Regions from separate parts of the Xanthomonas boreopolis genome, predicted to be linked through region 3. Evidence: predicted binding sites of a transcription regulator. Region 3 holds the regulator's gene; each other region holds the start of a gene.
What was found. The regulator HrcA, encoded in region 3, represses chaperone genes, less so after heat shock. The targets are predictions, from matches to a motif close to TTNGCACTCNNNNNNNNNGAGTGCNAA.

Region 1 (10,360 bases), 1.2 Mb from region 3:
CTTCGTTTCCGTCGAAGGCACCCGGGCCGACACCACCAAGAAGACCGACGGGCAGTTCTCCGGCTCGTACGCCTGGCACGACAAGGACGACCGCTTCGGCATCTTCGTCGGCTACACCCAGCAGAAGCGCACCACGCGCACCCTCGACGCCAGCACCGAGAACTGGCAGTGGTACGGCGACGACTACGACGGGCATCCGGCGACCGACGTCAACGGCCGTCCCTCCGGCATGACCAGCTACTGGTGGGGCGAGTCCGGCTTCTACGACCAGGGCGGCCGCTACTACACCAACTTCATGATGCCGACCTCGGTCAACCTCAACGTCAAGGAGGAAGAACGCGAGCGCAAGGGCGGGCAGGTCACCCTGCAATTCAAGCCGAACGACAACCTGACCTTGACGGCGAACTACTTCCGCTTCGACCTGTCGCAGGACTCGCAGACCAATACGCTGAAGATCCCGGAGTGGAACCTGGCCCGCTACAACGGCGACGGCAACTGGCCGGGCGGCCGCATGCTCGACGGGCTGGCCCTCGACCGCAGCGGCACCATCGTCACCGGCGCGCAGTACAGCGCGCACGCCGGCAAGACCTACTACTGCAGCGAGGCCGCCGCCGCGGCGGGCGGAATGGCCCCGGGCGGCTGGGGTCCGGACGACTGCACCATCCCGACGCCGCAGATCACCGGCAGCTACAACCTCGAGAGCGCGCTGTCGCAGACCGCCGACTTCGAGGCCGCCTGGCGCGGCGAATCGATGGACATCACCTTCAAGGGCGGCCGCACCTGGGCCAAGGGCGGCCCGGACCTGCAGTTCGCGGTGCCGCTCAAGCCGCGCCGCCAGAACGCGGACGGCAGCTGGACCCTGGGCAACTACGCCAGCGCCTGGGACGTGACCGGCACGCCGACGATGGCGTTCTCGCCGGAGCTGATGCAGAACCTCAAGGACGGCATCCTGCAAGTCGACCTCGGCTCGACCGGCTCGTCCTGGACCCGCAACACCACGCAGCAGAAGTATTTCCAGCTCGACACCACCTGGTACAACGACGAGGGCTTCCTCGACTCGCTGCAGTTCGGCGTCAAGTACCGCGACGGCGGCATCCATCGCAGCACCGGCAACAGCTATTGGGTATGCCCGGGCACCGATCCGGGCGACTACGAGAACCGCTACTGGAACGGCCGCTGCAACAGCCTGGCCACCCAGTTCTCGCCGGACTTCCTCTACGCGATGGGCAACCTGGCGGGCGGCATCGACGCCAGCGCGTTCCCGGCGATCAACTACCCCGCCTACATCGCCTACCTGAACCGGACCTACGGGCCGATGCAGACCCGCAACGAGGACAACTTCGTCTACAACGTCGACGAGAAGATCTACGCCACCTACCTGCAGGCCAACTTCAGGACCGAACGCCTGCGCGGCAACGTCGGCGTACGCGTCGTCAGCACCCGGCAGCATGCCGACTCGACCGACAAGGTCACCTCCTACAACGACTACTTCTACGACGGTGCCGACGGCAATCCACTGGCGTGCCAGGAAGGCGCCAGCGTGCCCGGCGGCGCGCCCGCCGACACCTACTGCGGCACCGAAGGGTATTGGAGGCTTTCGGACAGCCAGCAGCGCGTCGAATCGTTCGCGATCAGCTCGCTCGACCGCAGCTACACCGACGTGCTGCCGAGCTTCAACCTGGCCTACGACCTGACCGAGAACCTGCTGCTGCGCGCAGCGGCCTCCAAGGTGATCTCGCGCCCGAGCTACAGCGACATCGCCGCCCCCGGCAACCTGGAATACTTCAGCCAGGAGTACATCAACGACCGCCGCCTGACCGGCGGCGCCGACGAGGCGGGCTGGTACGGCTCGGGCAGCAACAAGAACCTGGAGCCGTACAAGGCCACCCAGTACGACATCGGCCTGGAGTGGTACTTCCATCCGGGTTCCGTGGTGGGCCTGGACCTGTTCCGCAAGGACGTCAGCAACTTCTCGGTGCCGGTGGTCCAGAACGTGTCGATGGACATCGGCGGCGAGACCGTGACGGTGCAGAACTACTCCACCACTGCCGGCGGCCGCGACGCGGTGTCGGAGGGCGTGGAGTTCTACGCCCAGCACACGCTGGACTTCGGCCTCGGCTTCCAGCTCAACTACACCTACAACAAGACCAACGAAGCGGCCATCACCCTCGAGGACGGCACCGAGATCGGCAAGTCCCCGCTGGTCGGCAGCGCCAGGAACCAGGCCAACTTCACCGTGTTCTACGAGACCAGCAAGTGGTTGCTGCGCGCTTCGTACAACCGCCGCGGCGAGGTGGTCGACGGCTTGGTCAACGGCCTGAACGTCTACGAAGAGCCCTACGAGCAGATCGATCTCAACGTGGCGTACAACATCACCCCGGACCTGAGCCTGACCGCCTCGGTGCTGAACCTGACCAAGGAAGAACAGCGCATGCACCTGGGCAACGACACCAAGGACCGCTTCTACTCCAACAGCTACGCCGGCCGCGTCATGTACATGGGCCTGACCTACAAGTTCTGAGCCTGCCCGGTCCCGGCACCACGGATACGCCAGCCGCATCGTCGCGATGCGGCTGGCGTTCTGCTTGTGGGCTCCCGTATCAGCGCGCCGCGTTCGCGCTCATCGTCGCGTTCCGGCTCGCGTCGAGGTATTGGGCCGGGTCGCGCATCCCGGTGGTATGGCACTGCCCCGTGGTATGGCCCATGTTGTTGCCGCCGGGCAATTGCGCATTGACCTGCTCTACCGTGCCGTCCTCCGGATCGCTCAGCACCAGGTCCGACGCCGCATTGCAGTAGTCGTTGGTCCACCAGTTCGTCGAAGCGAACGAGGTCGTGTAGTAGTAGACCTTCGCGCGCGCCGATGCCGGGATGCCGGCCAGCCACGCCTTGGCGCCGTCGTAGGTGAGGTCGGTATTGCTGCCGCAACCGACGCCGAACCACGAACCGACCGTGGCGATGATGCCCGCCAGGTTGGTGCCCTGGTAAGGCGTGCCGACCGACTGCAGCAGACGCGCGCCGGTCGCGTTGTCCAACCCGCTCCAGTAGTACGCATACAGGTGCAGCGCGGCCATGCCTCCCTGGCTGTGCGCGACCATGCCGAACGAATTCCACTGGCTGCCGAATTGCGCCAGCAACTGCGCGAACTGGTCGTTGCTGCGGCTCTGGTTGGCATCCAGGAACGCAGAGGCGTTGCCGAACTGCGCGACCGGCCACACCCCGCCGGAACAGTAGCCATGCACCAGCACCAGCCGCGAACCGGTCGCCTGGATCGTCGCATCGGCCGTCGCCTGCCGCAGCGACGCCGGGCGCGGGCCCATCCGCATCGCCTCGTCGATCGCGATCGCATTCGCCGGGTTCGCGCTGGCCAGCGCGCGCAGGCGCGTGGCCGGCAACGGCAATGCCAGCTCGGCCTTCTCGAGCAACGGAACGTAGTGGTCCGGATCCTCGATGCGCAGGTTGCGCAGCGCGAACGGCGCACGCGCACCCGAACGGGCGATCCAGCGCTCGTCCAGGCCCAGCGACAACCGGCCGTCCGCCGGCGCGACCATGCCGCCCACCCAGGCCACCGGCACGTCTTCGCCCGTCGCGCCCTTGCCCCATACCTCGGCCAGTACGCGATAGTGCGAAGGCGCATCCGCGCCACGCGCGGCCACCGGCAGTTGCAACGCCAGGCGGCCGGCCTGGCCCGGCTGCACGCCGATGCCGCCCACCAGGCGGAGCCGCGCATCCAGCACCGGCAGCACGTGCTCGGCGGTACGCACGAACGGCTGGCCGTCGCGGTCGCGGCCGTGCACCACGGTCTGCGCGATCCATGTGCCGGAGCGATCCGGAACGAACCCCGCGCCGTACACGCCGTCGCCGGCCGCACCATCGCTGTGGAAACCGTCGTCGGCCATCGCGACGGTGGAGAGGCTGCCATCGGGCGCGACGATGCGCAGCTCGGCGCGCTCGATGCGGCCTGCATCCATCCCGAGGCGCGCCTCGCCCGCGGCACTGTCACCGGTCAATACCGCATTGAGCGCAAGCGGACGGCCGAGCTGACGCTGGCGATCGCGCGGATAGGACGCCAACTGCGTGCGCTCGTCGCCCTCCAACAACACGTAACCGCGCTGCGCCTGTGGCGTCGACGCGCGCAACTGCAGGTTCCACTGGCCGTTGCGCGCCCCCTCGAGCGCGTATCGCACGCCCCTGACCGAAGACGCCTGCATGCCCAACGTGGCGGCCGCCGCCTGCAGCGGTGCCGCATTGGCGGCATCGGCGCGCAGCGTGCCGCCCGGCTCGCCCGCGGCGACCTGCCAGCCCGCGCCGTTGTCGAGCACCATGAAGCGCAACCTGCCGTTCTCGACCGGCAGGTTGCCGCGCCACTGCGCTCCCCCGGCCTGCGGGGCCAGCTCCACCGGCAACAACGCACTCTTGGACAGGATCGCCGCCGACGCCGGATCGGGGACCCGCATCTGCGCGAACTCCTCCGGCGGACCGGCCAACTGCTTGGGAACCAGCTCTGCAGCGTGACCGCTGCAGGACCACCACGACAACGCGGATACAACGAACAGCGTCATGGACCTGGACATGCCGTCTTCCTCCTTGGACGTTGCGGAATGCAACGCAGGCCCACGCCCCCTATTCCAGGCATCCAGCCCACGCCGCGAATCGCCCAGCGCCCCCTCGCCGCGACGTGCCTGGTTTATAGCGCCGCCATATGACCAAGCCACGACGCAGCGCAGCAGCGCGGTAATGCTGTTGCTGTTGCTGTTGCTGTTGCTGTTGCTGTTGCTGTTGCTGTTGCTGTTGCTCGTGATTTTGCTTTGGATTGGGTAACGCCTCCTCGCGCGGCGGCGCGCCAACCTCATGGCCCACGAATGTCACTGCGGCGCGGCCCCCTTCGAAGCGGCGGAGACGGCGGGAAACACCCGAAGGGCGACGTGCATGGGCTCGCCGGAAAAGGTGAAGCACCGCTTCGCCCCGGCGGGCGGGCATTCACCGCGCGGCGAATGCCCCGGACTCGGCCGCGTAGCGGACGAGCCCCGTCGAAAAATCCCGCCGGCTCCGCGGACCCGCAGCACAGCTGCGGGCGCGCAGGCGGGGGGTGCTTGATCAGCCGTTCGGCTGCTGTGAAGCGCTTCTTTGGGTTACTTTTCTTTACGCGGCACATTCCTGTGCCGCGCCCTTCGGGCGGGTTCGCCGTGCGGCGCTGCTCATGCAGCGCGCGTGCACAAGCAAAGAAAAGTAACTCGCCAAAGGCGAAAGCTCTGGCCTTTCTCGCCAAAGCCTCAAGAGCCCAAAGCAACGTCCCTGGATCCCCGCTTTCGCGGGGATGACGCTAGAGAGACTACGTGAGGCGGTGAGATAGCGTGGACGCCGGTCCGTCGGCCATTGGGCATAACCCGATACCGCTAACCCACTACCCCCGCCCCACCTTTCCCCGCACCCGGGGCTTGTCCCGGATCCAGATCACCAATCCATCCTGCCTGATCTCGAACAACCCGATCGCCTTGACCAGGTCGCTCAACTTCCGGTACCCGTAATTGCGCGGGTCGAACGACGCCTGGTTGGCGATCTGCTTGCCCACCGCCCCCAGGTGCGCCCACCCGTCGTCCTCCGACTCCGCGTCCACCGCCCCGCGCAACAACTGCACCAGCCGCGCATCGTTGCGCAGCTCCTTCTCGCCCCTGCGCGTCGAAGTCGCATCCTGCTCGTCCACCGCATCCGCGCCCAGCGCCTCCAGGTAGGTGAACTTCGAACAGGCGTTGACGAACGGGGACGGCGTCTTCTTCTCGCCGAAGCCATAGACCTTCATGCCGTCGGTCAACAGGCGCATCACCAGCGGCGTGAAATCCGCATCGCTCGACACGATCGCGAAGGCGTCGAGGTTGCGCGCGTACAGCAGGTCCATCGCATCGATCACCATCGCCATGTCCGAGGCGTTCTTGCCGCTGCTGTAGGCGAACTGCTGGATCGGGCGGATCGCGTACTCGTGCAGCACCGACTCCCAGCCCTTCAGGTGCGGGCTCTTCCAGTTGCCGTAGGCGCGCCGCACGTTGGCCACGCCGTAGCGCGCCACCTCGGCGAGCACCACGTCGATCTTCGCGGCCGGCGCATTGTCCGCATCGACCAGCAGCGCGATACGCGTCTCGGATCCGTTGCCCGATGCCATCGGCCATGCTCCTCGCACGGGCGCCATGCCCGTCCCGCGGCCGAGCATACACAGGCGGCTCGCCCGCGCATGTGCACGCGGCGCGAACACCCCGCGGTTCCTCCCGAGCTGCTACGTTAGCGGGCGGTCGCGGCGGCCAGCCGGCCAGGCCGCTCCCACGATCCTCCCTTGCCCGATACAGCACGATGGCTCCCACGCTCCCCCATCTGATCGTCATCGGCGGCGGCTTCGCCGGGCTCTGGGCGACCCGCGCCCTGGCCGACGCGCCGATCCGCATCACCCTGGTCGATCGCCATAACCACCACCTGTTCCAGCCGCTGCTGTACCAGGTCGCCACCGCCGGCCTGTCCGCCCCGGACATCGCCGCGCCGCTGCGCCATATCCTGCGCGGACAGCGGAACGTCGAGGTCCTGCTCGGCGAGGTCGACGCGGTCGACCCGGACCGGCGCCAGGTCGCCCTCACCGACGGCCACCGCCTCGGCTACGACTATCTCCTCCTGGCGACCGGGGCCACCCACGCCTACTTCGGCAACGACCAGTGGGCCGGGCACGCGCCGGGCCTGAAGACGCTCAACGATGCGCTGTACCTGCGGCGCAAGCTGCTGGTGGCGTTCGAACGCGCCGAAGCCGAGCCCGATCCCGCCGCCCGCGCGGCCTGGCTGAACTTCGCGATCGTCGGCGGCGGCCCGACCGGCGTCGAGCTCGCCGGCACGCTGGCCGAGATCGCCCGCCACACGCTGAAGGACGAGTTCCGCAGCATCGATCCGCGCGACGCCCGCGTGCGCCTGATCGAAGCCGGCCCGCGCGTGCTGCCCTCCTTCCCCCCCGACCTCACCGACAAGGCCGAGCGCCAGCTGCGGAAGCTCGGCGTGGAGGTCCATACCGGCACGCCGGTGACGCATATCGACGAGCACGGCTACCGGCTGGGCGACGAGTTCGTGGCAGCACGCACCGTGGTATGGGCCGCCGGCGTGGCCGCCTCGCCGCTGGCGCGCACCCTCGGCGTGCCGTTGGACCGCGCCGGCCGCGTGCTGGTCGAGCCCGACCTCAGCGTGCCCGGCCATCCCGAGATCTTCGTCGGCGGCGACCTGGCCTCGGTGCAGCAGGACGGCAAGCCGGTGCCCGGCGTCGCCCCGGCCGCCAAGCAGATGGGCCGGCACATCGCCGCCACGCTGCGCGCCCGCCTCGCCGGCCGGCCGGCGCCCGCGTTCCGCTACAAGGACTACGGCAACCTCGCCACGATCGGGCGCATGGCGGCGATCGTGCACCTCGGCCGGCTCAAGCTGTCGGGGCCGCTGGCCTGGTGGTTCTGGCTGGCCGCCCACGTGTTCTTCCTGATCGGCTTCCGCAATCGCTTCGTGGTGCTGGTCAACTGGGCGATGGCGTACTGGAGCTATCAGCGCGCCGCGCGGATCATCTTCGGCCGCCCGCACGAGGAAGACCCTCCGCAACGCCCCTGAGGCCGGTGCCGCCGGCCCGGCATCGCCATGAACGCGAACGGCCCGGATCGCTCCGGGCCGTTCGTCCATTGCCGCTGTCGTGCCGGTCAGGCGGCGAACAGGGCGCGCATCTTTTTCAGCGCGTTCGCCTCGATCTGGCGGATACGCTCGGCCGACACGCCGTACTCGTCGGCCAGCTCCTGCAGCGTCACCTTCGACTCCGAGTCCAGCCAGCGGCGGCGGATGATGTCGCGCGAACGCGCATCCAGCCCGGCCATGCCCTCGCGCAGCAGCTCCAGCTGGTGGTCCTCGCTGTCGGCGCGCTCGTAGGCCATCGACGGATCCTCGTCGTTGGCGACGAGGTAGCTCACCGGCGACGGCGGCGCGTGCTCGTCGTCCTCGTCGGACGGCGCATCGAAACCGATGTCGCGGCCGGCCAGGCGCGATTCCATCTCCAGCACCTCGCGCTCGGACACGTTCAGGTCCTTGGCGACGGCGCTGACCTCGGAGGCATTCAGCCAGCCCAGGCGGGTCTTGGACTTGCGCAGGTTGAAGAACAGCTTGCGCTGCGCCTTGGTCGTGGCGACCTTGACGATGCGCCAGTTCTTCAGGATGAACTCGTGCATCTCGGCGCGGATCCAGTGCACCGCGAAGGACACCAGGCGCACGCCCATGTCCGGGTCGAAGCGCTTCACCGCCTTCATCAGGCCGATGTTGCCTTCCTGGATCAGGTCGCCCATCTGCAGGCCGTAGCCGTTGTAGCCGCGGGCCACGTGCACGACGAAGCGCAGGTGCGAGTGCACCAGCTCGCGCGCGGCGTCGAGGTCCTCGTGGTCGCGGTAGCGGCGCGCCAGCTCCTGTTCCTCATCGGCCGACAGCACCGGGATCTGGTGCACGGCATTGATGTAGGCATCCAGCGAACCCAGCGCGCTGGGGACGGGGAGGTTGTTTGCCACAAGGGCAGTGGAGGCGTTCTGGCTCATAGGACCTCATCTTAGCAGTCGGGCTATTGGACTGCCGGGTACAGAAAAAGTTCCAGCGTTCCATGAATGGAATGGTTAACCGGGCTTGGCCTTTTCCGTTCTGCCGCCGTCCTCGGGAAACCCCGGCCGCCACCCTATCACCGTTCCGGCGGCGGCGCCGTGACGGTCTTGGGTCCGTTGGCGTCGACTCAGGTTGTCCCGTCCAGCGCCTGCCGGGGCGGCAGCCGCCAGTCGATCGGCGTACCGCCGTGCCGGGCCAGGTACTCGTTGGCCATCGAGAAATGCCGGCAGCCGAGGAATCCCCGGTGCGCCGACAGCGGCGAGGGGTGCGGCGCTTTCAGCACGCGGTGGCGGCGGGTGTCGATCACCTTGCCCTTGGCCTGGGCATAGCTGCCCCAGAGCATGAACACCAGGCCCTCGCGCTCCCGGTTGAGGGTATCGACCACGTGGTCGGTGAAACCCTCCCAGCCCCGGTTCTGGTGGCTGCCGGCCCGGCCTTCCTCCACCGTCAGCACCGCGTTGAGCAGCAGCACGCCTTGCCGCGCCCACGGCATCAGGTAGCCGTGGTCGGGGCGGGGAATGCCCAGGTCGTCCTCGATTTCCTTGTAGATGTTGACCAGCGACGGCGGGGTGGGCACGTCCGGCAGTACCGAGAAGCACAGCCCGTGCGCCTGGCCGTAGCCGTGGTAGGGGTCCTGGCCGAGGATCACGACCTTGACCTGCTCGAACGGGGTGGCGTCGAAGGCGGCGAAGATCCTCGGCCCGGGCGGGAAGATCCGCGCGCCGGCCGCCTTGCGCTGGCGCAGGAACGCCGACAGCTCGCGCATCTCCGGCCGCAGCAGCCAATCCCCCACCCGCGCCTTCCACGAAGGCTCCAACTGGATCCGCGACTCCGCGGCCTCGTTCACGACTTCGTTCATAGCGTTACGGCCCGGTCTTCCAGCCGTGCCAGCCTCAGCTGGAACAGCACCTTGGTCACCAGCAGGCGCTCCTCGATCGGTTTCTGCACCAGGTCGTTGGCGCCGGCCTTGAGCAGTTCGGACTGGTTGTGCGCATTGCCGTCGCCGGTCATCACCAGCACCGGCAAGCGGCGCTTGCCGTAGGCGAAGTCGACGCGGATACGCTGCACCACGTCGCGGCCGTTGAGCTCGCCCTTCAGGGTCACGTCGGTGAGCACCAGGTCGATGCGCCGCGGGGTGCGGCCGAGGGACTCGGCGGTCAGCAGCGCGAACGCCTCTTCGGCGGTCAGCACGTGCACCACCTGCAGCCCCTGGCGCTCGAGCATGCGCTTGGTGGCCTCGGCGACGACCCGGCTGTCCTCGATGTAGAGCACGCTGGCGCCGGGGACCGGCTCGGGTTGCACATAGCCGCGGATGAAGGTCGCCAGCGCTTCGTGGCCGAGCGCCTTGTCGAAGTAGTCGGTGACGTACTCGGTGAAGCGCCGCTCCACCAGGTGCTGCTGGGCGTCGCCGGACACCACGATCACCGGCACGTAGGCCTGCCCGGCCGCCTCGCGCACGCTGCGCGCCAGCGCCAGGCCGTCGCCGTCCGGCAGCGCCAGCGAGGTGGTGACCAGGTCCACCGAGCCGGCCTCCAGCGCTTCGCGCGCCTCGGCGATGCTGGCGCACCCGACCACCTGCACCGCCGGCAGCTCGCGCGTGAGCACGTCCGCGATCAGCTTGCGCACCAGCTTGGAGCCGTCCACCACCATCACGCGGGGCGCCTCGTTGACTAGGTGCTTGAGGTCGGGCGTGCGCATGGGGCTAGGGCCTGTTGGCGCTGTT
Region 2 (10,360 bases), 2.2 Mb from region 3:
GGCGCTCCAGGTGGTGTCGCTCTGCCTGCCGATGTCGGTGGCCAGGTCGGTGGCGTACGACTTGTACGAACCGTAGCGGTCGTAGCGGCCGGCCAGGCTGGCGGTCAGGCTCGCCAGCAGCGGGACCTGCAGTTCGAGCCCGGCCGAGGAACGCAGGCGTTCGCCGCCGCCGCTGTCGACCACGTCGACGTAGTAGCACTCGTTGGCGCAGGGATCGGGCCTGAGCCGGTAGCCCTGCTTGGCCAGCTCCGCCACGGTGGCGAAGCGGATCGGCCCGGCCCAGCCCTGCAGCAGTTCGCCGCTGAGCGTGAAGCTGGCCTGGTTGACCCAGGAATCGGCCGCGTTGTGCGACTTGGCGACCAGGTCGCCGTATTGCGCCGAGGTCAGCGGTGCGTACCAGCGGTCCTCGTCGACGTCGTGGATCGGCGTGCCGTCGGCGGTGGTGCCGAGTTGCGGGCCCAGGAACCAGTCGGTGGCCTTCTGCAGATCGACGGTGCGGATGTACTCGTCCACGGTGTAGCGCGAACGGCCGACGCTGAACTCCCAGTCGAAGCGGTCGGCCCATACGCCCTTCAGGCCCGCGCTCAGGTCCCAGGACAGTTCCTTGTTGTAGTTCGCCAGGCCTTCGAAGCCGCCGGCTTCGCGGCGGGTGAGCTGGCGGATCGCGTACAGCGAGCGGTCGCTGCCGGCATCGTGGAACGGCCCGAGGTAGACGTAGGGCGGGTCGTAGGTCCAGTAGCCGGTGCTCTTGTTCACCGACAGCGTGGCCCAGGCCTCGGTGTTCTCGCTGAACTTCCAGGTGCCGTAGAGATAACCGGAATAGTTCTCGCCGCCGCTGCTGAGCAGCCAGTCCTGGTAGTCGTGGGCCATGCCGCAGTAGCTGCCGTAGTTGGTCAGTACGCCGCTGTTCTGGTCGTAGCTCAGGCGCTGCGCATCGATGAACTCGCCGCCGAAGCGTTCGCAGGTGCCGGACGGCATCGACAGCCGCTGGGAGTTGTCGGCATCGACCAGGCTCAGTCCGGTGAACGGATTGAAGCCGTACTTGCGGTTCTGCGCGGTCCAGTTCGAATAGGCCATGTCCTCCTGGTCGTCCATCTGCGGGCGGTCGCGCCCGGTCAGCGGATCGCGGCGGGTGCCCTGCAAGGCGTAGGTCAGGCTCCAGTTGTCGCCGGTGCGGCCGCCGGTCCAGGAACCGTCGAAGGCGTTGCGCCCGCCTTCGGTCGAGGTGCCGCCGCGCAGGCGCACCTGGTCGCCCTGGTAATTCTTCTTGAGGATCACGTTGATCACGCCGGCGACCGCGTCCGAACCGTAGATCGCCGAGGCACCGCCGGTGAGGATCTCGATGCGCTCCACCGCCGCCGACGGGATGTTGCTGTAGTTGGCGAAGTTGCTCTCGCCGCCGTACGGCAGCGGGTAGTCGGCCACGCGATGGCCGTTGACCAGCAGCAGCGTGCGGCCCGGGCCAAGGTCGCGCAGGTTGATCGGCGAGGCGTTCGGGGTGTGCGAGCCCCACTGGGTGTCGGCCTCCACCGAGCCCTGCTGGTTCATGCTCGCCAGCGCGTCGTAGACGGTGGCGAAACCCTGTTGCTGGATCTGCTCGGCGCTGATCGCCAGCACCGGCTGCGCGCCTTCGACTTCGGCGCGCTTGATGCGCGAGCCGGTGACGGTCACGGCATCCAGGTCGGTGGCGGACCCGGATGCATCGCCGCTCTGCGCCTGCACAGCGCTGGCATGGACGGCGATGGCGAAGGCTACGCCGAGGGCAAGGCGGTGGCTACGGCACTTCATGGGTGGTTCCCCTGCGGAAGAACCGGCGAGGCCGGCGGATATGGTCGCGGTCGCGCAAGCGCGCCTGCCGGCGTCGCCTCCCCTGGCCCGCTGCGCGAGCCGCGCTCCCCGGGCCGAACCTAGGTCCGCGCTGATATCGTTGTCAACGGAATGTCATGCGCATCCGTGCAAACCTGGATGCAGCGCACGCCGCGGATTTGCGCGCGTGGGCAGACCGGCCGCGACGCACCCGGGCAAGCGCGCCGTCCGCATCGGCTGGCAGGTGGTGCGGGCTCCCCCGGACGCAGCCGTGCCGGACGCAGGCGGACCGGCGGTTCCGGCCCGCGGCCGGGCGCGGACAGGGCAAAAGAAAACCCCGCCTCGCGGCGGGGTTTTCCGTACAGCATGCAGCCTGTGGGCCGCGGCGGATCAGAAGTCCATGCCGCCCATGCCGCCCATGCCACCGCCGGCCGGCAGCGCCGGCTCGTCCTTCTTCGGAGCCTCGGCCACCATCGCTTCGGTGGTGATCATCAGGCCGGCGATCGAAGCGGCGTTCTGCAGGGCCGAACGGGTCACCTTGGTCGGGTCCAGGATGCCGAACTCGACCATGTCGCCGAACTCGCCGGTGGCGGCGTTGTAGCCGAAGTTGCCCTTGCCTTCCTTCACCTTGTTCAGGATGACCGAGGGCTCCTCGCCGGCGTTGGCGACGATCTCGCGCAGCGGGGCTTCCATCGCGCGCAGGGCGATCTGGATGCCGTGGGTCTGGTCTTCGTTGGCGCCCTTCAGCTCGCTGATCGCGGCCAGCGCGCGCACCAGGGCGACGCCGCCGCCCGGGACCACGCCTTCCTCGACGGCCGCACGGGTGGCGTGCAGGGCGTCTTCGACGCGCGCCTTCTTCTCCTTCATCTCGACCTCGGTCGCGGCACCGACCTTGATCACCGCCACGCCGCCGGCCAGCTTGGCCACGCGCTCCTGCAGCTTCTCGCGGTCGTAGTCGGAGGAGGTGTCCTCGATCTGGGTCTTGATCTGCTTGACGCGGGCCTCGATGGCGGCGGTGTCGCCGGCGCCGTCGATGATCGTGGTGTTCTCCTTGGAGACCTGCACCTTCTTGGCGCGGCCCAGGTCCTTGATCGTGGCCTTCTCCAGCGACAGGCCGACTTCCTCGGAGATCACGGTGCCGCCGGTCAGCACGGCCATGTCTTCCAGCATCGCCTTGCGACGGTCGCCGAAGCCCGGGGCCTTGACGGCCACGACCTTGACGATGCCGCGGATGGTGTTGACCACCAGGGTCGCCAGGGCCTCGCCCTCGACTTCCTCGGCGACGATCAGCAGCGGCTTGCCGGCCTTGGCCACGCCCTCGAGGACGGGCAGCAGGTCACGCACGTTGGAGATCTTCTTGTCGTGCAGCAGGATGAACGGGTCGTCCAGGTCGGCCGACTGGCTCTGCTGGTTGTTGATGAAGTACGGCGACAGGTAGCCGCGGTCGAACTGCATGCCCTCGACCACGTCCAGCTCGTTCTCCAGGCCCGAGCCTTCCTCGACGGTGATCACGCCTTCCTTGCCGACCTTCTTCATCGCTTCGGCGATGATGTTGCCGATCGACTCGTCCGAGTTGGCCGAGATGGTGCCGACCTGGGCGATGGCCTTGTCGTCGGCGGTCGGCTTGGAGATGTTCTTCAGCTCGGCGACGGCGGCGGTGACCGCCTTGTCGATGCCGCGCTTGAGGTCCATCGGGTTCATGCCGGCGGCCACGGCCTTGGCGCCCTCGCGGATCAGCGCCTGGGCCAGCACGGTGGCGGTGGTGGTGCCGTCGCCGGCGTTGTCGTTGGTCTTGGAAGCGACTTCCTTGACCATCTGCGCGCCCATGTTCTCGAACTTGTCGGCCAGTTCGATTTCCTTGGCGACGGAGACGCCGTCCTTGGTGATGGTCGGGGCGCCGAAGCTCTTCTCGAGCACGACGTTGCGGCCCTTCGGGCCGAGGGTCGCCTTGACGGCGTTGGCGAGCACGTTGACGCCGCGCACCATGCGCGTACGAGCGTCTTCACCGAAACGAATATCCTTGGCAGCCATGTGCTGTTACCTCAGTAAGTGTTCGTGTTTTTGGAAAGAGAAGGCAGCGTTCTTGCGAGGGACTCGCCTTTCAAACCCGGCACAAGGATGTGCCGTGCTCTTGCGAGGGACTCGCCTTTTTGAATCCCGGCACACGGATGTGCCGCGCCTCTGCGAGGGACTCGCAATACAGACTCAGCCGACGACGGCGAGGATGTCGTCTTCGCGCAGGACCTTGTACTCGACGCCTTCGGCCTTGTAGGTGCTGCCGGCGTACTGGCCGTAGATCACCTTGTCGCCGACCTTGACGGCCGGGGCACGGACGTTGCCGTTGTCGAGCGGCTTGCCGGCGCCGACGGCGACGACTTCACCCTTGGTGGACTTTTCCTTGGCCGAATCCGGGATCACGATGCCGCCGGCGGAAATCTCGTCGGCTTCGATCGGCTTGACTACCACGCGGTCGTGAAGCGGCTTGATGCTCATTGAAAGACCTCTTAAGTGATTGATTGGTCTGGAAAAGGCTGGTGATGTTAGCACTCGCGCATGTCGAGTGCCAGCATCACGCACGACAAAACCCGACGGATCGGGACTGGCCTGACATGGAGCCGGCCGAATGCCTTTCAAGGGGGGCGGCGGACAAAAAAACGCCGGATCGCAGCGGAGCGCCCGATCCGTCGCGGCGGCCTCGGCCCGGCGGGCCCGACCGGCCTGGCACCAGGCCGACCCGCCGGACACCGCCGAGCGCGCCCGCAACGAGGTGATCCACGGCGCCCAGGGCAACCGCAATCCCTTCATCGACCATCCCGAGTGGGGCACCGCGGCGCTGTTCACCTCGGCCAGGCCGGCCAGTTGCCAGTTGCCGAACTGACCGCGGCGTCGAAAACGAAGGCCCCTCCCCAGCGTGGGGGGCCGGGCGAGCGTGCGCCGTTCGCCTCACGGGCCCGCGTCCCGCGCGAATCCGCGCTGCGGGCGCACGCCTCGGCCCGGGACGCGAAAGGAATGTTCCAACTGCAACGGGCCCGCGCTCGGCTGCCCCGCGCGCAGCGAGCCGGTACACTCGCGGACCCATGCCTTCCCCGCCCTCCACCTCCCCGGCTGCGAGCCCCTCGCAAGAGCGCCGCACGCCTTCCCCGTGCGAAGTTCTCGTCCTGCTCAGCACCTGCCCGGACGCCGCCAGCGCCGAGCGCATCGCGCATGCGCTGGTATCCGAGCGGCTGGCCGCGTGCGTGACGCAGCTGCCCGGCGCGCGCTCGACCTACCGCTGGCAGGACCGGATCGAACGGGGCGAGGAAGTCCAATTGCTGATCAAGACCACCGCCACCCGCCTGCAGGCGGCCATCGAGCGCCTGCAGGCGCTGCATCCGTACGAGCTGCCCGAAGCGATCGCCCTGCGCGCCGAGGACGGGCTGCCGGCGTACCTGGCGTGGATCGACGACGAGACCCGCAGGAAATGAATGTCCCGATGACCCTGTTGCGCCGCTTCGCCACGCTGTGCGCGTTCATGCTGCTGCCGCTGTCCGCGCTGGCCTTCTCCGAGAAGGACCTGCTGCCGGTGGACCAGGCCTTCGAACTCAGCGCCCGGGCCACCGCGCCGGGCCGGGTCGAGCTGCACTGGAAGATCGCGCCGGGCTATTACCTGTACCGCCATCGCATGGGCGTGGGCGAGATCCCCGGGTTCAAGCAGAACCCGTTGCAGTTGCCGGACGGGCACAAGAAGCACGACGAGTTCTTCGGCGAGGTGGAGACCTATCGCGACGAGGTGACCGCGGTGCTCACCGGCGCGGCCGCCGACGGCGTCGACGCGCTGCAGCTGGAGGTGCGCTACCAGGGCTGCGCCGATGCCGGCGTGTGCTATCCGCCGCAGAAGCGCCGCCTGGAGGTCAGGCTGCCGGGGCCGGGCGCGGCCGCCGCGCTGCCCTCCGGCACCCTGCCCAGCGCGGGCAACACCGCGCCGTCGCCGCTGGCCTCGCGCCTGCCCGGTGCCGGCGTCGCCAACCTCGCCGGCGTGGAGGCGCTGCCGCTGCCGGCCGAGCAGGCGTTCGAGTTCGAGGCGATCGCCGGCGACGGCAACACGCTGCTGCTGCGCTTCACCCCGGCGCCGGGCTACTACCTCTACCGCGACCGCACCTCGCTGGCGCTGGAAGGCGTGGCCGGCATCCGCACCGGCGCGCCGCAGTGGCCGCCGGGCAAGCCGCACCGCGACGAGCACTTCGGCGACGTGGTGGTGTACTTCGACCAGGCCGAGGTCGCGCTGCCGCTGCTGCGCGACCGCACCGACGCGGCCGACATCACCCTGGTGGCGACCTTCCAGGGCTGCCAGACCGACGGCATCTGCTATCCGCCGATGACGCGCCGGGTGAAGCTGGCGCTGCCGGCCGGCAAGCTCTCGCCGCCGGACCAGGCCACCGCCGCGCCGCTGCCGATCCCGCCGCTGTCCGGCGCCGGCGCCGCCACGGACAAGGCGCCGGCCCCGCCGCCGCCGGATGCCTCCGCCGGCAATGCCGGGCGCAGCCTGCCCCCGCATGCCGAGCGCAACCTGGTCGCGGTGCTGGTGCTGGCGCTGCTGGGCGGGCTGGTGCTCAACCTGATGCCGTGCGTGCTGCCGATCCTGTCGCTGAAGGTGCTCGGACTGGCGCACAGCGGCGAGAGCCGCGCGCGCGCGCGCAGCCACGCGCTCTGGTACTCGCTGGGCGTGCTGCTGTCGTTCGCGGTGATCGGCGCGCTGGTGATCGGCCTGCGCGCGGCCGGGCAGGCGGCCGGCTGGGGTTTCCAGCTGCAGCAGCCGTGGTTCGTCGCCGCGCTGGCCTACCTGATGTTCGCGGTCGGCCTGAGCCTGACCGGCGTGTTCACGCTCGGCGGCAACCTCGGCGGCATCGGCCAGTCGCTGGCGTCGCGGCGCGGCCCGGTCGGCGATTTCTTCACCGGCGTGCTGGCCTGCGTGGTCGCCAGCCCGTGCATCGCGCCGTTCATGGGCTCGGCGCTGGCCTATGCGTTCACCGCCCCGCCGCTGCTGGCGATGCTGGTGTTCCTGGCGCTCGGCCTCGGCCTGGCGCTGCCGTTCCTGCTGATCGGCTTCGTGCCGTCGCTGGCGCGGCGCCTGCCCACGCCCGGCGCGTGGATGGAAACGCTCAAGCAGGTGCTCGCGTTCCCGATGTACCTCACCGCGATCTGGCTGCTGTGGGTGCTCGGCAAGCAGCGCGGCGTGGATGCGATCGCGCTGGTGCTGGTCGGCGCCACGCTGCTGGCGCTGGGACTGTGGTGGTTCGAGCGCAGCCGCTGGCAGAGCCGCCGGCTCGGCATGGCGCTGTCCACGCTGATGCTGCTGCTGGCGCTGGTGCCGGTGTGGGGGGTGACCCGCCTGCACGCGCCGGTCGCCGCCGCCGAGGCCGGCGAGGTCGCCTACTCGCCGCAGCTGCTGGACCGCCTGCGCGCGGACAACCGCGTGGTGTTCGTCAACATGACCGCCGACTGGTGCGTGACCTGCAAGGCCAACGAGAAGAACGTGCTGAGCAGCGCCGCGTTCCGCGACACCCTGCGCCGGGTCGACGCGGTCTACATGAAGGGCGACTGGACCAACGTCGACCCGCAGATCAGCGCCTTCCTCGAACAGCACCAGGCGGTCGGCGTGCCGCTGTACGTGGTCTACGGCCCCGGCACGCCGCCGACCGTGCTGCCGACCGTGCTGACCGAAGCGGTGGTCGAGGACGCGCTGCTGCGCGCCGCGCGCTGAGCGCGGGCCTTCGCCCTACCGCACGACGACTTCCCCTCCCACGCGAACCCTCCATGTCCTCCGACAGTCCATCGACCGCTTCCCGCACCACGCCCGACCAGCGCCAGGCCGCGCTCGACTACCACGAGTTCTCCCGCCCCGGGAAGATCGAGGTCCGCGTGACCAAGCGCGTGGCGACCCAGGACGACCTCGCCCTGGCCTATTCGCCCGGCGTCGGCTACGCCTGCGAGGCCATCGTCGACGATCCCGGCCGCGCGCACGCGCTGACCGCGCGCGGCAACCTCGTCGCCGTCGTCACCAACGGCACCGCCGTGCTCGGCCTGGGCAACATCGGCCCGCTGGCCGGCAAGCCGGTGATGGAAGGCAAGAGCGTGCTGTTCAAGCGCTTCGCCGGCGTGGACGCGTTCGACATCGAACTGGACGCCAACGATCCGGACAAGCTGGTCGAGATCGTCGCGGCGATGGAGCCGACCTTCGGCGGCATCAACCTGGAGGACATCAAGGCGCCGGAATGCTTCGCGATCGAGCGCGCGCTGCGCGAGCGCATGAAGATCCCGGTGTTCCACGACGACCAGCACGGCACCGCGATCGTGGTCGGCGCGGCGGTCAGCAACGCGCTGCACATCGTCGGCAAGGCGATCGAGGACGCGACGCTGGTGGTGTGCGGCATGGGCGCGGCCGGCGTCGCCTGCGTGGACATGCTGGTCTCGCTGGGCCTGAAGCGCGGCAACGTGCTGGCGGTGGACCGTTCCGGCGTGATCCACAGCGGCCGCCAGAACCTGGACCCGAGCAAGGCGGCCTACGCGCGCGACACCGACAAGCGCACCCTGGCCGAGGCGCTGGAAGGCGCCGACATCTTCCTGGGCCTGTCCGGCCCGGGCACGCTGACGCCGGACATGCTCAAGACCATGGCGGCCTCGCCGATCGTGCTGGCGCTGGCCAACCCGTATCCGGAAATCCTGCCCGACGACGCGCGCGCGGTGCGGCCGGACGCCCTGGTCGGCACCGGCCGCTCGGATTTCCCCAACCAGATCAACAACGTGCTGTGCTTCCCCTACCTGTTCCGGGGCGCATTGGACGTCGGCGCCAGCCAGATCAACACGGCGATGAAGGTGGCCTGCGTGAACGCGCTGGCGCGACTGGCGCGCGAGCACGTCGACGCCGAAGGCCGCAGCCTGTTCGGCCCGGACCGCCTGATCCCGCACCCGCTCGACACCGAGCTGCTGGTCGAGCTGCCGGCGGCGGTGGCGCAGGCCGCGATCGACAGCGGCGTCGCCACTCGCCCCCTGCACGACCTGGACCAGTACCGCGAGCGGCTGCGCGCCCTCGCCGAATCGCTGGCGGCATAGGTAGTCCCGGGTGGGGGCTCAGGGCGAGCGCAACGGCTCGTTGGCATGGGCCTCGTGCAGCAGCCGCACGAACTCCGGCGCCGGCGGCAATACCACTTCGCCGATGCGCGACACCGCCACGCCCGGCGACCAGGAGTTCATCACCACCGCCGACAACCCGGCCAGATCGTCCAATGCAAGCGCCTGCTCGCGCTGCGGCACGCCCAGGCGCCGCAGTTGCCGCCGGGCGATGCCCATGGCGATGCCCGGCAACACGTCGGCGATCGGCCAGACCACTTCCTTGCCGTCCCAGAACGCCAGGTTCCAGATCGTGGCCTCGGCCACGTGCCCGGCCGGGTCGACGAAGGCGGCATCGTCGAATCCCCGGGCGACCGCCTCGCGCAGGTACCAGGTCTTGGCGACCTCGCCGACGTGCTTGTAGCGCGCCAGCGCGCGCTGGTGCGTCACCGCCATCAGCGCCAGCGGCCCGGCCGGCGGTCGAGCCGCCGCGCCGGTGCGCACCAGCATCCCGAGTTCGCCGCCGTCGGCCGCGCTGAACTCGCCGGTCCGCGAGTACACCGTCGCGGTCAGCGACGCGTCCGGCGCCGAGCGCGCCAACGCCTCGCGCATCCGCGAGCGCACCCGTTCGTCGGGAATGGCGCGGCCGAACATCGCCTGCGAGGCCTCGCGCAGGCGCTGCAGGTGCAGGTCCAGGCCGCGCACGCGGCCGTCCCGGACCTGCATCGCGGTGAAGTGCGCATAGCCGGCGAACGCCAGCGGCGCCAGGTCCGCCGCGGTCGCGGGGCGGTCGTCGTGCAGGACCGCGCCGGCGGCGGGGTCGTCCGGGAAGATGTCGCGCGTCGGTTGCATGGGGAAGAACTCCAGCCAGGATCGGGACGCGGAGGCTAGACTCTGACAGCACTGTCAAGGTCAAGCCCGAGGTTCCCCCATGAAGATCGGCGAACTCGCCCGCCGCAGCGGCCTGAGCGAACGCATGCTGCGCTACTACGAGCAGGCCGGACTGCTGCAGCCGGCGCGCACCTCAACCGGCTACCGCGACTACGGCGAGCAGGAACTGCTGGCGGCGCGGCGCATCCGCCAGCTCAGCGCCTCGGGACTGAAGATCGAGACGATCCGCGTGCTGCTGCCCTGCATGCGCGCGGACGCCGGCGCGCTGTTCGAGGCCTGCGACGAGATCCACGAAGCGCTCACCCGCGCCCTCGCCGACCTGGACGCGAAGCTGCACGCGCTCGGCGCCAGCCGTACCCTCATCGCCGGCTTCCTGCGCGACCTGGACGCGCTGCACGAACCGCCCGGCGCTCTCCCCACCCCCGGCGCAGGGTCGCCCGGGACCCGGGCCGGCTAGGCGGCGTACCCGCCGTCGCGGAACGCGCCGGCCCCGGCATTTTTCAAACAGCCATTTCAAACGCGATGAACTTCGCCGATCTGGACAGCATCCTCGGCTTGGCGCAGACTCCCGCCCTTT
Region 3 (10,360 bases):
GCTGTTCGCCGCCAGCGCGGCCGACAACATCCGCTATGGCCGCCTCGACGCCAGCGATGCCGAGCTGCAGGCCGCGGCGGAGGCCGCCGAGGCCGACGAGTTCATCCGCGCCCTGCCCGAAGGCTATGCCAGCGAACTGGGCGAACGCGGCGCGCGCCTGTCCGGCGGCCAGCAGCAGCGCATCGCGATCGCGCGGGCGCTGTTGAAGGACGCGCCGATCCTGTTGCTCGACGAGGCGACCAGCGCCCTGGACGCGCAAAGCGAACGCGCCGTGCAGCAGGCGCTGGAACGGCTGATGGCGGGCCGCACCACGCTGGTGATCGCCCACCGGCTGGCCACCGTGCTCAAGGCCGACCGCATCGTGGTGATGGACCACGGCCGCATCATCGCCCAGGGCACGCATGCCGAGCTGCTGGCGCAAGGCGGCCTGTACGCCGAACTCGCGCGCCTGCAGTTCATCGATTGAGCCCGCCGGGGCATCCGCGCCGCGGGCCAAGCACCGGCAGCGGGCTCGACAGGGCCCGCAGAAACCGAACGCGGCCTGTCCGGGCCGGGTGACGCGTCCTTAACGCCGGCCTTCGCATGCTCACGTTGCCGGCATCGCCGGCGGCAATCGATCCAGGAGGTGCGCAATGTCTTTCCGCCAGTTCCCCGCTGTCGCTCCGGATGGCGAGACCTACGTGATCATCGAGTTCCGCGACGAATCGAACAACGCCGGCGAACAGCCTTCGCCGCGCTACGAGCTGGCCGATGGCCGGCACCTGGTACGCCAGGGCCAGCAGTACACCACCACCGGCGGCGAACTCCGGCTGTCCGCGGCCTGAGCGGACGCCGGCCATTTTTTCGCCATCCGTCTTGACACGCCCGCGCCGCAAGGCGCGCGGCGCGTTATCCACATGCTTGTCCGCATTTCATCCACAGCCGGTGTGGATGAAATGCGCGACGATGGCGCTTGCCGGCCGCTCCCGCGGGCGGAGAGAGATGGCGGTACGCCCACCTCAGCGCGACAGCACCCGCCCGATGCCGCTCTCGTCGATCTCGTGCGCGGCGCGCGCCAGGGCCGCGGCGTCGCTGGCATGGTCGAAGCCGATGCGGAAATGCAGCTCGCCCGCCGGCGTGCGCGAGGAATGGATCGAGGAGAGATTAACGGCGTGCCGCTCGAATACGTGCAGCAGCACGCGCAGCGAGCCGGGCTGGTCCTCGGGCAGGTAGACGCTCAACGCGCGCGCCTCGGTCAGGTCGGCCAGCAGGTACCCCACGCGCTCGTAGCTGTAGTTGCCGCCTTCCAGCGCCTGCGCGCCGATCGCGGCCTTGTTGTCGTGCAGGAAGATCTCGCGGAAACGGGCGCGCGCCGCATCGTCGCCGCGGGCGACCAGCGCGCGCAGTTCCTGCAGGTGCGAAAGCAACCGGTCGAGCATCTCGCCGACGTGCGGGTTGCCGAACTGGATGTCCTCGTAGATCGCCGGATTGAGCGAGAGGATGCGCGCGATGATCGCCGTGTCCAGCTCGAACGAGGCGGAACGGAACGGCATCAGGGCCGGCAGCTGGCCGAGCAGCGGCGCGTAGTCGCGCAGCACCCCGGCCTGGGCCAGGTGGGTCGCATGCACCATCGCCTGCACCAGCGCCATCACCCGGTCGTGGTGTTCGGGCGTGGCGGGCACGCATTCGGCCTCGAGCGCGTCGCACAGCGTCTGCAGCCATGCGCGCCAGGCATCGAGCCGCGCCTCGCAGACCACCATCACCCGGCCCTTGAGCGTGGGCGACTTCGGCGGCGCGGTCATCGGATGCAGGCCGACCACCTCGGCCTGCGATTCCAGCATCGCCGCCACCGGCCCCTGCTTGATCGAGGTGATGTCCAGCCACAGCCGGCCGCGCTCGCGGCCGGCGGCCAGCGCCGCGTAGCGGCGGATCAGCGCTTCGGTCTGGCGGATCGGCGCCGAGAACACCAGCACGTCGGCGCGGTCCACCAGCGCCTGCTCGTCGAGCGAGGCCGGATCGGCCGGATCGTGCCCGACCGCCTCCAGCTGCATGCGTTCGTGCAGGAATCGCTGCAACCACCGGCCATAGGCACCGGCGCTGCCGACGATGCCGACGACGGGACGCGCCGTCATGCCAGGCGCTCGACGGCGAAGCGCCCCGGCGTGGACAGTGCCGCCGGCGCGGCGGCGAGCACGTCGAACTCCTCGTAGCCATCGGCCAGGGTCGCCTCCAGCGCCGCGTGCACGCCCGACAGCGCGCGCCCGGCCGCCGATTCGAACGACTCGCCCTGCAGCAGGAAACCGATCAACAGCGACATCAGCACGTCGCCGGTACCGGCCACGTCCACCGGCAGGTACGGGGTCGCCCAGCGCCAGACCGCGTCGCGGCTCACCGCCAGCGTCACCAGCTGGCCTTCGGCGCCGGCCACGCTGTGCGCGAGCACCCACTCCGGGCCGCGCTCGAGCAACTCGCGCGACGCGGCGATCGCATCGTCCTGCGCCAGGCTGTCGCGGCCGCTCAGGCGGCCCAGCTCGTACGCATTCGGCGTCACCAGCCAGGCCTTGGGCAGCAGCCGCTCGACGAACACCTTTTCCAGCGCGGGCTCCACGTAGGGCCCGGTGTGGGTATCGCCGATCACCGGGTCCAGGCAGTAGCGCAGCTGCGGCGCCAGGTCCTGCAGGCCATCGAGCCAGTCGGCGAACGCCTCGCCGTTGGCGAGGCTGCCGAGATAGCCGGAGACCAGCAACTTGGCGCGCTGCGGCAGGCCGCGCTCGCTCGCGCCCAGCAACAGGTCGGAGAACCAGTCCACCGGCAGGATGCGCCCGCGCAGGGTCGAATAGAACGGCGCATTGCTGAGCAGCGTGGTCGGGATCTCCGCCACGCGCACGCCCAGCGCGCGCAGCGGGGGGATCGCCGCGCTGTTGCCGGCGTGGCCGTAGACCAGTTGCGACTGGACGGAGATGACGTCGACCGGCGCGGGCCCATCGGGGCGCTGGCGACGGCCGTGGACGAGGTGTCCGGGTTGCGATTGGCTCATCGCCGCATTGTAGGCGCGCGCAGGCGGCACGGCACGTTCGCCTTTGCATTTCGCAGGAGCGACTTCAGTCGCGGCGGGGCTTTACCGAAAGCTTCTTCGCGACTGAAGCCGCTCCTACGAAGAGCGAAAACAGCCGGCACTTCGGGAAAGCCCGTCGGGACTGAAGTCCCTCCCACGAGAATGTCGTCGACTCGATGGGCGTCTGGAGCAAAGCCCCCCTTCCGTTAAGGGGGGCGCGCCGACAGGCCGGGGACGGGCAAGGCAGAAGCGGGGCCCGCGGTTTTGCGAGGCAAAAGCATGGGGGTGCAGCCCGCGAAGCGGGATGCACTACGACGTCATCCGGTCCCAGAAACTCTTCACCCCGTCCATGAAGGTCGCCGATTTCGGCGAATGCTTGCGCGCCTCCTCGCCGACGAACGTGGCCTCGAACTGCTCCAGCAGCCTGCGCTGCTCCGCGGTGAGGTTGACCGGCGTCTCCACCACGACGCGGCAGTACAGGTCCCCCGGCACGCGGCTGCGCACCGACTTGACGCCCTTGCCGCGCAGGCGGAACAGCTTGCCGGTCTGGGTCTCGGCCGGGATGCGGATCTCGGCTTCGCCGTCCAGCGTCGCCACGCGCACGCTGTCGCCGAGCGCCGCCTGGGCGATGCGGATCGGCACTTCGCAGTGCAGGTCGTCGCCGTCGCGCTGGAAGATCGCGTGCTCGCGCACGCGCACTTCGACGTACAGGTCGCCGGGCGGCGCGCCGGGCGGCCCGGCCTCGCCCTCGCCGGCCAGGCGGATGCGGTCGCCCGTGTCCACGCCGGCCGGGATCTTGACCGACAGGACCTTCTCTTCCTCGACGCGGCCGGCGCCGTGGCAGGTCTTGCAGGGATTGCGGATGATGCTGCCGCGCCCGGCGCAATGCGGGCAGGTCTGCTGCATCGCGAAGATGCCGCGCTGCACGCGCACGTTGCCGCGGCCGCCGCAGGTGGTGCAGGTCTCGACCTTGCCGTCCTCCGAGCCGCTGCCGTCGCATTGCCGGCATTCGGCCAGGGTCGGGATCTCGATGCGGCGCTCGACGCCGGCCACCGCTTCCTCCAGCTCCAGCTCCATCACGTAGCCGATGTCGGCGCCGCGGCGCGCCTGGCGCGCACCAGCGGCTCCACCGAAGATGTTGCCGAAGATGTCGCCGAAGATGTCGCCCATGTCCGGGCCGCCCGGACCGCCGCCGCCCATGCCGTGTTCGAAAGCGGCATGGCCGTGCGCGTCGTACATCCGGCGCTTGCCGGCGTCGGCGAGGACCTCGTAGGCCTCCTTGCATTCCTTGAAGGCCGCCTCGGCCGCCGCATCGCCCGGATTGCGGTCGGGGTGGTACTTCATCGCGCAGCGGCGATAGGCCTTCTTCAGCTCCTCGTCGCTGGCGTTGCGGGCGACGCCCAGCACCTCGTAGTAGTCGCGCTTGCTCATGTGGACGTGATTCGTGATGGGTGATTGGTGATTCGAAAAAGCATCGGTATCGCCATCAGCCGGGATTCCGGCGCCCGGAGGAGCGAGGCATGGCCCCGCTCCTTCGAATCACGAATCCCGAATCACGAATCACGGCTTCTTGTCGTCCTTGACCTCGGTGAACTCGGCGTCCACCACGTCGTCGTTCGCCTTGGCCTGCGGGCCGGCATCGCCGCCGCCGGCGGCACCCTGCTCGGCCGCCGCGGCCGCCGCGTACAGCGACTGGCCGGCCTCTTCCAGCGCCTTGGTCTTGGCCTCGATCTGGGCCTTGTCGTCGCCCTTCATCGCGGTCTCCAGCTCCGCCAGCGCGCCCTCGACCTTGCCGATCACGTCGCCCGGCACCTTGCTGCCGTGCTCGTTGATCGCGCTGCGGGTCGCATGGATCAGGCCGTCGGCCTGGTTGCGGGCCTGCACCAGCTCCTGGAACTTCTTGTCCTCGTCGCGGTGCGCCTCGGCGTCGGCCACCATCCGCGCGATCTCGTCCTCGGACAGGCCCGAGCCGGCCTTGATCTCGACCTTCTGCTCCTTGTTGGTCTTCTTGTCCTTGGCCGACACGTGCAGGATGCCGTTGGCGTCGATGTCGAAGGACACCTCGATCTGCGGCAGGCCGCGCGGCGCCGGCTCGATGCCGGTCAGGTCGAACTTGGCCAGCGACTTGTTGAAGCGGGCCTGCTCGCGCTCGCCCTGCAGCACGTGCACGGTGACCGCGGACTGGTTGTCCTCGGCGGTGGAGAAGACCTGCGAGGCCTTGGTCGGGATCGTGGTGTTCTTCTCGATGATCTTGGTGAACACGCCGCCCAGGGTCTCGATGCCCAGGCTCAGCGGGGTCACGTCGAGCAGCAGCACGTCCTTGACGTCGCCGGCCAGCACGCCGCCCTGCACCGCCGCGCCCAGCGCCACGGCCTCGTCCGGGTTGACGTCCTTGCGCGGCTCCTTGCCGAAGAACTCGGCCACGGCCTGCTGCACCTTCGGCATGCGGGTCTGGCCGCCGACCAGGATCACCTCGCTGATGTCGCTGGCGCGCAGGCCGGCGTCGTTCAGCGCCACGCGGCACGGCTCGATCGACTTCTTGATCAGGTCCTCGACCAGCGCTTCCAGCTTGGCGCGGGTCAGCTTGATGTTCAGGTGCTTCGGGCCGGAGGCGTCGGCGGTGACGTACGGCAGGTTGACCTCGGTCTGCTGCGAGGACGACAGCTCGATCTTGGCGCGCTCGGCCGCGTCCTTCAGGCGCTGCAGCGCCAGCGGGTCCTTGCGCAGGTCGATGCCCTGGTCCTTCTGGAACTCGTCGACCAGGTACTCGATCACGCGGTTGTCGAAGTCCTCGCCGCCCAGGAAGGTGTCGCCGTTGGTGGCCAGCACCTCGAACTGCTTCTCGCCGTCGACCTCGGCGATCTCGATGATCGACACGTCGAAGGTGCCGCCGCCCAGGTCGTACACGGCGATCTTGCGGTCGCCGCCGGCCTTGTCCAGGCCATAGGCCAGCGCCGCGGCGGTCGGCTCGTTGATGATGCGCTTGACGTCCAGGCCGGCGATGCGGCCGGCGTCCTTGGTCGCCTGGCGCTGGCTGTCGTTGAAGTAGGCCGGCACGGTGATCACCGCCTCGGTCACCTTCTCGCCCAGGAAGTCCTCGGCGGTCTTCTTCATCTTCTCCAGCACCTTGGCGGAGATCTCCTGCGGCGCCAGCTTCTTGCCGTCGCTGGTCTGCACCCAGGCGTCGCCGTTGTCGTGCGCGAGGATGGTGTACGGGACGTGCGCAATGTCCTTCTGCACCTCGCCGTCGGTGAACTTGCGGCCGATCAGGCGCTTAACCGCGTAGAAGGTGTTCTTGGGGTTGGTGACGGCCTGGCGCTTGGCCGAGGCGCCGACCAGCACTTCGCCGTCCTTGGTGTAGGCGACGATCGACGGGGTGGTGCGATCGCCTTCCGAGTTCTCGATGACGCGGGCCTTGCCGCCGTCCATGATCGCCACGCACGAGTTGGTGGTGCCGAGGTCGATACCGATGATCTTGCCCATGTGGGATGGCTCCTGAAGAGTGTTCTTAACTGTCTGTCCGGCCCGCGCCGGTTCTGGTCCAGATGTGGGGATGGCGCGAACCCATTCAAGCCATCCGCACGAAACTGCGTTGCATGGACGGTGCCGCGCCGATCAGTCGTGGCGCGCGACCACCACCAGGGCCGGGCGCAGCAGGCGCTCGTTGAGCAGGTAGCCCTTCTGGAACACCTGCAGCACGCTGCCGGGGGCCACCCCCTCGGGCGCCTCGGCCTGGCTGATGGCCTGGTGGTGTTCCGGGTTGAACGGCTGGCCGGCCGGGTCCAGCAGGGTCAGGCCGTTGTCGGCGGCGACCTTCAGCAGCTGCTTGTAGGTCAGCTCCAGGCCGTCGCGCAGCGGGCTCGGTTCGTTGCCGGCGGCGGCCAGCCCGGCATCCAGGCTGTCGAACACCGGCAGCAGCTCGCCCAGCAGCTTCTCGTTGGCGAACTTGCGCGCGTTCTCCACGTCGCGGGCGATGCGCTTGCGCTGGTTCTCCAGGTCGGCCCGTTCGCGCAGCGCGTCGGCCTTGAGCAGGGCGATCTCGCTGCGCAGCGCCTCGACCTCGGCCTGGAGCGGATCGGCCGGCGCCTGGTTCTGGGATGGGTCTTCGGAATCGAATTCGGGGTGGTCTTGGTTCATGAACAATTCCCGGGCGGGAGGAACACCCGCCCCACCGGCTCCCTATGTGGGCGTATCGACGGGTTTCAAGCGATCGATCGGAACCAGAGGCCGCGCCTATCGCGGTGGCGGCTCCATCGCGGCCCCCAGCATCTCGGCGGTGACCTGGACCAGCGGGATCAGCCGGTCGTAGGCCATCCGTTTCGGCCCGATCACCCCGAGCACGCCCAGCACCTGGCCATGGGCGGCGTACGGCGCGGTGACCAGCGAGACGTCCTCGAGCGACACCACGCCGGTCTCCTCGCCGATGAAGATCTGCACGCCCGGGGCCTGGATCGTGCGCTCCAGCAGTTGGAGGATCTCGCGCTTGCTGGCGAAGGCCTCGAACAGCTCGCGCAGGCGGTCCAGGTCGGACAGGTCCTGCACGCCCATCAGCCGGGTCTGTCCGGCCAGCAGCATGTCGTCGCTGGCGGCCGGGGCCAGCACCTCGCCGGCCAGGTCGACGCTGTGCGACAGCAGCTGCTCCATCTCGTCCTTGGCCACGCGCAGCTCGCGCAGCAGCGTGGCGCGGATGTCGGCCAGGGTACGCCCGGCGAAATGCGCGTTGAGGTAGTTGGCGACCCGCTCCAGTTCGACCGGCCCGTAGGCCCGCCGCGGCTCGATCACCCGGTTCTGCACCTCGTTGTCGGCGAACACCACGATCGCCAGCACCTTGCGCGCGTCGATGCCGACGAAGTCGATGTGCTTGAAGGCGAACTGCTCGCGCCGCGGCGCGCTGACCACGCCGACGAAGTGGCTCATCGCCGACAGCATCTGCGAGGCGCTGCCCAGCAGCGACTGGGTCCCGGCCCCGGCCGGCAGCTCCGCGCGCAACCGGCGCACCTCGTCCTCGCCCGGCGGCTGCATCTGCACCAGGCTGTCGACGAACACCCGGTAGCCGTGCGCAGTCGGCACGCGGCCGGCCGAGGTGTGCGGCGAGCTGAGCAGGCCGATGTCCTCCAGGTCCGCCAGGATGTTGCGGATCGTCGCCGAACTGACGTCCAGCCCGGCGTGCTGGGCCAGGGTCTTGGACCCGACCGGCTCGCCGTCGCGGATGTAGCGCGAGATCAGCGTCCGCAGCAACTGGCGGGCGCGGGGATCGAGCGAGGGCGTGGAAGATGCGCGCATGGGATCAGTCTGTGAGACGAAGCATAGATAATGTCTGCCCGGAGCGTTGGCAAGCCGCGCCTGCCCCGCCCTCCCAGAACCCAGACCGTCCCGACGCCTGCATGCTCAGACATCTCTCGATCAAGGATTTCGCCGTCGTCCGCGCCACCGAGCTGGAATTCGGCCCAGGCATGACCGTGGTCTCCGGCGAGACCGGCGCCGGCAAGTCGCTGATGGTGGACGCGCTCGGGTTCCTGTCCGGGCTGCGCGCCGACAGCGGCGTGGTCCGCCACGGGGCCGAGCGGGCCGAACTGTCGGCCGAATTCATGTTGCCGCCCGGGCACCCCGCCCAGCGCTGGCTGCGCGAGAACGAACTGGACGACGACGGCCAGTGCCAGCTGCGCCGGATCATCCGCGCCGATGGCGGTTCGCGCGCCTGGATCAACGGCCGCCCCGCCCCGCTGTCGCAACTGGCCGAACTGGCCGGCCACCTGGTCGAGATCCATGGCCAGCACGAGCACCAGGCCCTGCTTTCCCGCACCAGCCAGCTGGACCTGCTGGACGCCTACGCCCGCAATGCCGGCGAACGCGAGCAGGTGCGCCGGGCCAGCCAGCGCTGGCAGGCCCTGCTGGACGAGCGCGAGGCGCTCTCGGCCCAGGGCGACGTGTCCGACCGGATCGGCTACCTGGGGCACCAGCTCGCCGAACTGGAACGCGAGGACCTGGAGCCGGCCTCGATCGCGGCGCTCGACGCGAACCACCGCCGCCAGGCCCATGCCGCGGCGCTGATCGACGCCTGCGGCCAGGCCGCCGACCGCCTCAACGGCGACGAGGGCGAGTCCGCCCTTGGCCTGCTGCAGGCATGCCGCCATGCCCTGTCCCGGGTAGCCGAGCACGAACCCCGCCTGGCCGAGGTCGACACCCTGCTCGACGGCGCGGCGATCCAGCTCGACGAAGCGCTGTCCCTGCTCGACCGGATCCGCGACGACCTGGACGCCGACCCGGCCCAGTTCGAGGCGATGGAGCGGCGCATGGCCCGCCTGCACGACCTGGCGCGCAAGCACCGCGTCGCCCCCGACCAGTTGGCCGAGCAGCGCGACCGGCTCGCGGCCGAGGTCGAGTCGCTGCGCGGCGCCGATGCCCGGCTGCAGAAGATCGACGACCTGCTCGCCGAGGCCAGCGGCGAGTGGCGCCAGGCCGCCGCCGCGCTTTCGGCCACCCGCGCCCGCGCCGCCGCCGCGCTGGGCGAGGCCACCACCGCGCTGATCGGCGAGCTGGGCATGGGCGGCGGCCGCTTCCTGATTGAACTGCAGCCGCAGGACGCGCTGCGACCGGACCCGAACGGCGCCGAGCGCGTGGAGTTCCTGGTGGCGGCCAACGCCGGCCAGCCGCCCCGGCCGCTGCGCAAGGTCGCCTCGGGCGGCGAGCTGTCGCGCGTGTCGCTGGCGATCGAGGTCGCCGCGCTCGGCCTCGACGCGGTGCCGACCATGGTGTTCGACGAGGTCGACTCGGGCATCGGCGGCGCGGTCGCCGACATCGTCGGCCAGAAGCTGCGCGCCCTCGGCGAGCAGCGCCAAGTGCTGTGCGTCACCCACCTGCCCCAGGTCGCCGCCAAGGGACATGCCCACTACCGGGTCAGCAAGGCCCCGGTGGACGGCATGACCCAGAGCTCGGTCGAGCTGCTCGACGCCGGCGCCCGCCAGGAAGAGCTGGCGCGCATGCTCGGCGGCGTGGAAGTGAGCAAGGAGGCGCGCGCGGCCGCGCGCAAGCTGCTGCAAGAGGTCTGACCCCCCCCACTGCTTCCCAGGAGCGGCTTCCGTGGGAGCGGCTTCAGCCGCGATGGGGCTTGCATGCAGGTCCCTCTGCGGCAGCCTGCACATCCCTGTGCAGGGGTTCAAACGGGAAAACCCATCGCGGCTGAAGCCGCTCCCACGGAAGCCGGCCCTTCGAATGCGGAAGGCGGCCGACCGGCCGCCTTCGCGTATCCCGGTAAGACCCGCCCCTCAGCGCGCGCGCTTCTTGCGCACGTACAGCACGAGGGAATGGTCCTCCAGCTCGTAGCCG

Region 1: rpoH (RNA polymerase sigma factor RpoH) is a predicted target of HrcA. The motif match lies at 8,588-8,614, and genes of this name have one in related genera.
Region 2: M3M27_RS02365 (co-chaperone GroES) is a predicted target of HrcA. The motif match lies at 4,347-4,373, and genes of this name have one in related genera.

What each region holds. Positions count from the first base shown of each region.
Region 1 is NZ_CP097162.1:3,905,472-3,915,831, forward strand. Features, by position in the region: gene M3M27_RS17555 (TonB-dependent receptor) at 1-2,521, shown strand, start outside; gene M3M27_RS17560 (choice-of-anchor X domain-containing protein) at 2,601-4,571, opposite strand; gene M3M27_RS17565 (NYN domain-containing protein) at 5,402-6,154, opposite strand; gene M3M27_RS17570 (NAD(P)/FAD-dependent oxidoreductase) at 6,340-7,614, shown strand; gene rpoH (RNA polymerase sigma factor RpoH) at 7,701-8,576, opposite strand; gene ung (uracil-DNA glycosylase) at 8,765-9,496, opposite strand; gene M3M27_RS17585 (response regulator) at 9,493-10,335, opposite strand.
Region 2 is NZ_CP097162.1:519,163-529,522, reverse strand. Features, by position in the region: gene M3M27_RS02375 (TonB-dependent receptor plug domain-containing protein) at 1-1,788, opposite strand, end outside; gene groL (chaperonin GroEL) at 2,197-3,837, opposite strand; gene M3M27_RS02365 (co-chaperone GroES) at 4,012-4,299, opposite strand; partial or broken gene M3M27_RS02360 (endonuclease) at 4,523-4,684, shown strand; gene cutA (divalent-cation tolerance protein CutA) at 4,884-5,270, shown strand; gene M3M27_RS02350 (protein-disulfide reductase DsbD family protein) at 5,279-7,546, shown strand; partial or broken gene M3M27_RS02345 (malic enzyme-like NAD(P)-binding protein) at 7,600-8,865, shown strand; gene M3M27_RS02340 (aminotransferase class IV family protein) at 8,914-9,744, opposite strand; gene M3M27_RS02335 (MerR family transcriptional regulator) at 9,824-10,240, shown strand.
Region 3 is NZ_CP097162.1:2,753,281-2,763,640, forward strand. Features, by position in the region: gene M3M27_RS12300 (ABC transporter transmembrane domain-containing protein) at 1-466, shown strand, start outside; gene M3M27_RS12305 (hypothetical protein) at 633-824, shown strand; gene M3M27_RS12310 (prephenate dehydrogenase) at 999-2,111, opposite strand; gene pdxY (pyridoxal kinase) at 2,108-3,016, opposite strand; gene dnaJ (molecular chaperone DnaJ) at 3,344-4,465, opposite strand; gene dnaK (molecular chaperone DnaK) at 4,595-6,517, opposite strand; gene grpE (nucleotide exchange factor GrpE) at 6,650-7,171, opposite strand; gene hrcA (heat-inducible transcriptional repressor HrcA) at 7,268-8,317, opposite strand; gene recN (DNA repair protein RecN) at 8,419-10,083, shown strand; gene fur (ferric iron uptake transcriptional regulator) at 10,300-10,360, opposite strand, start outside.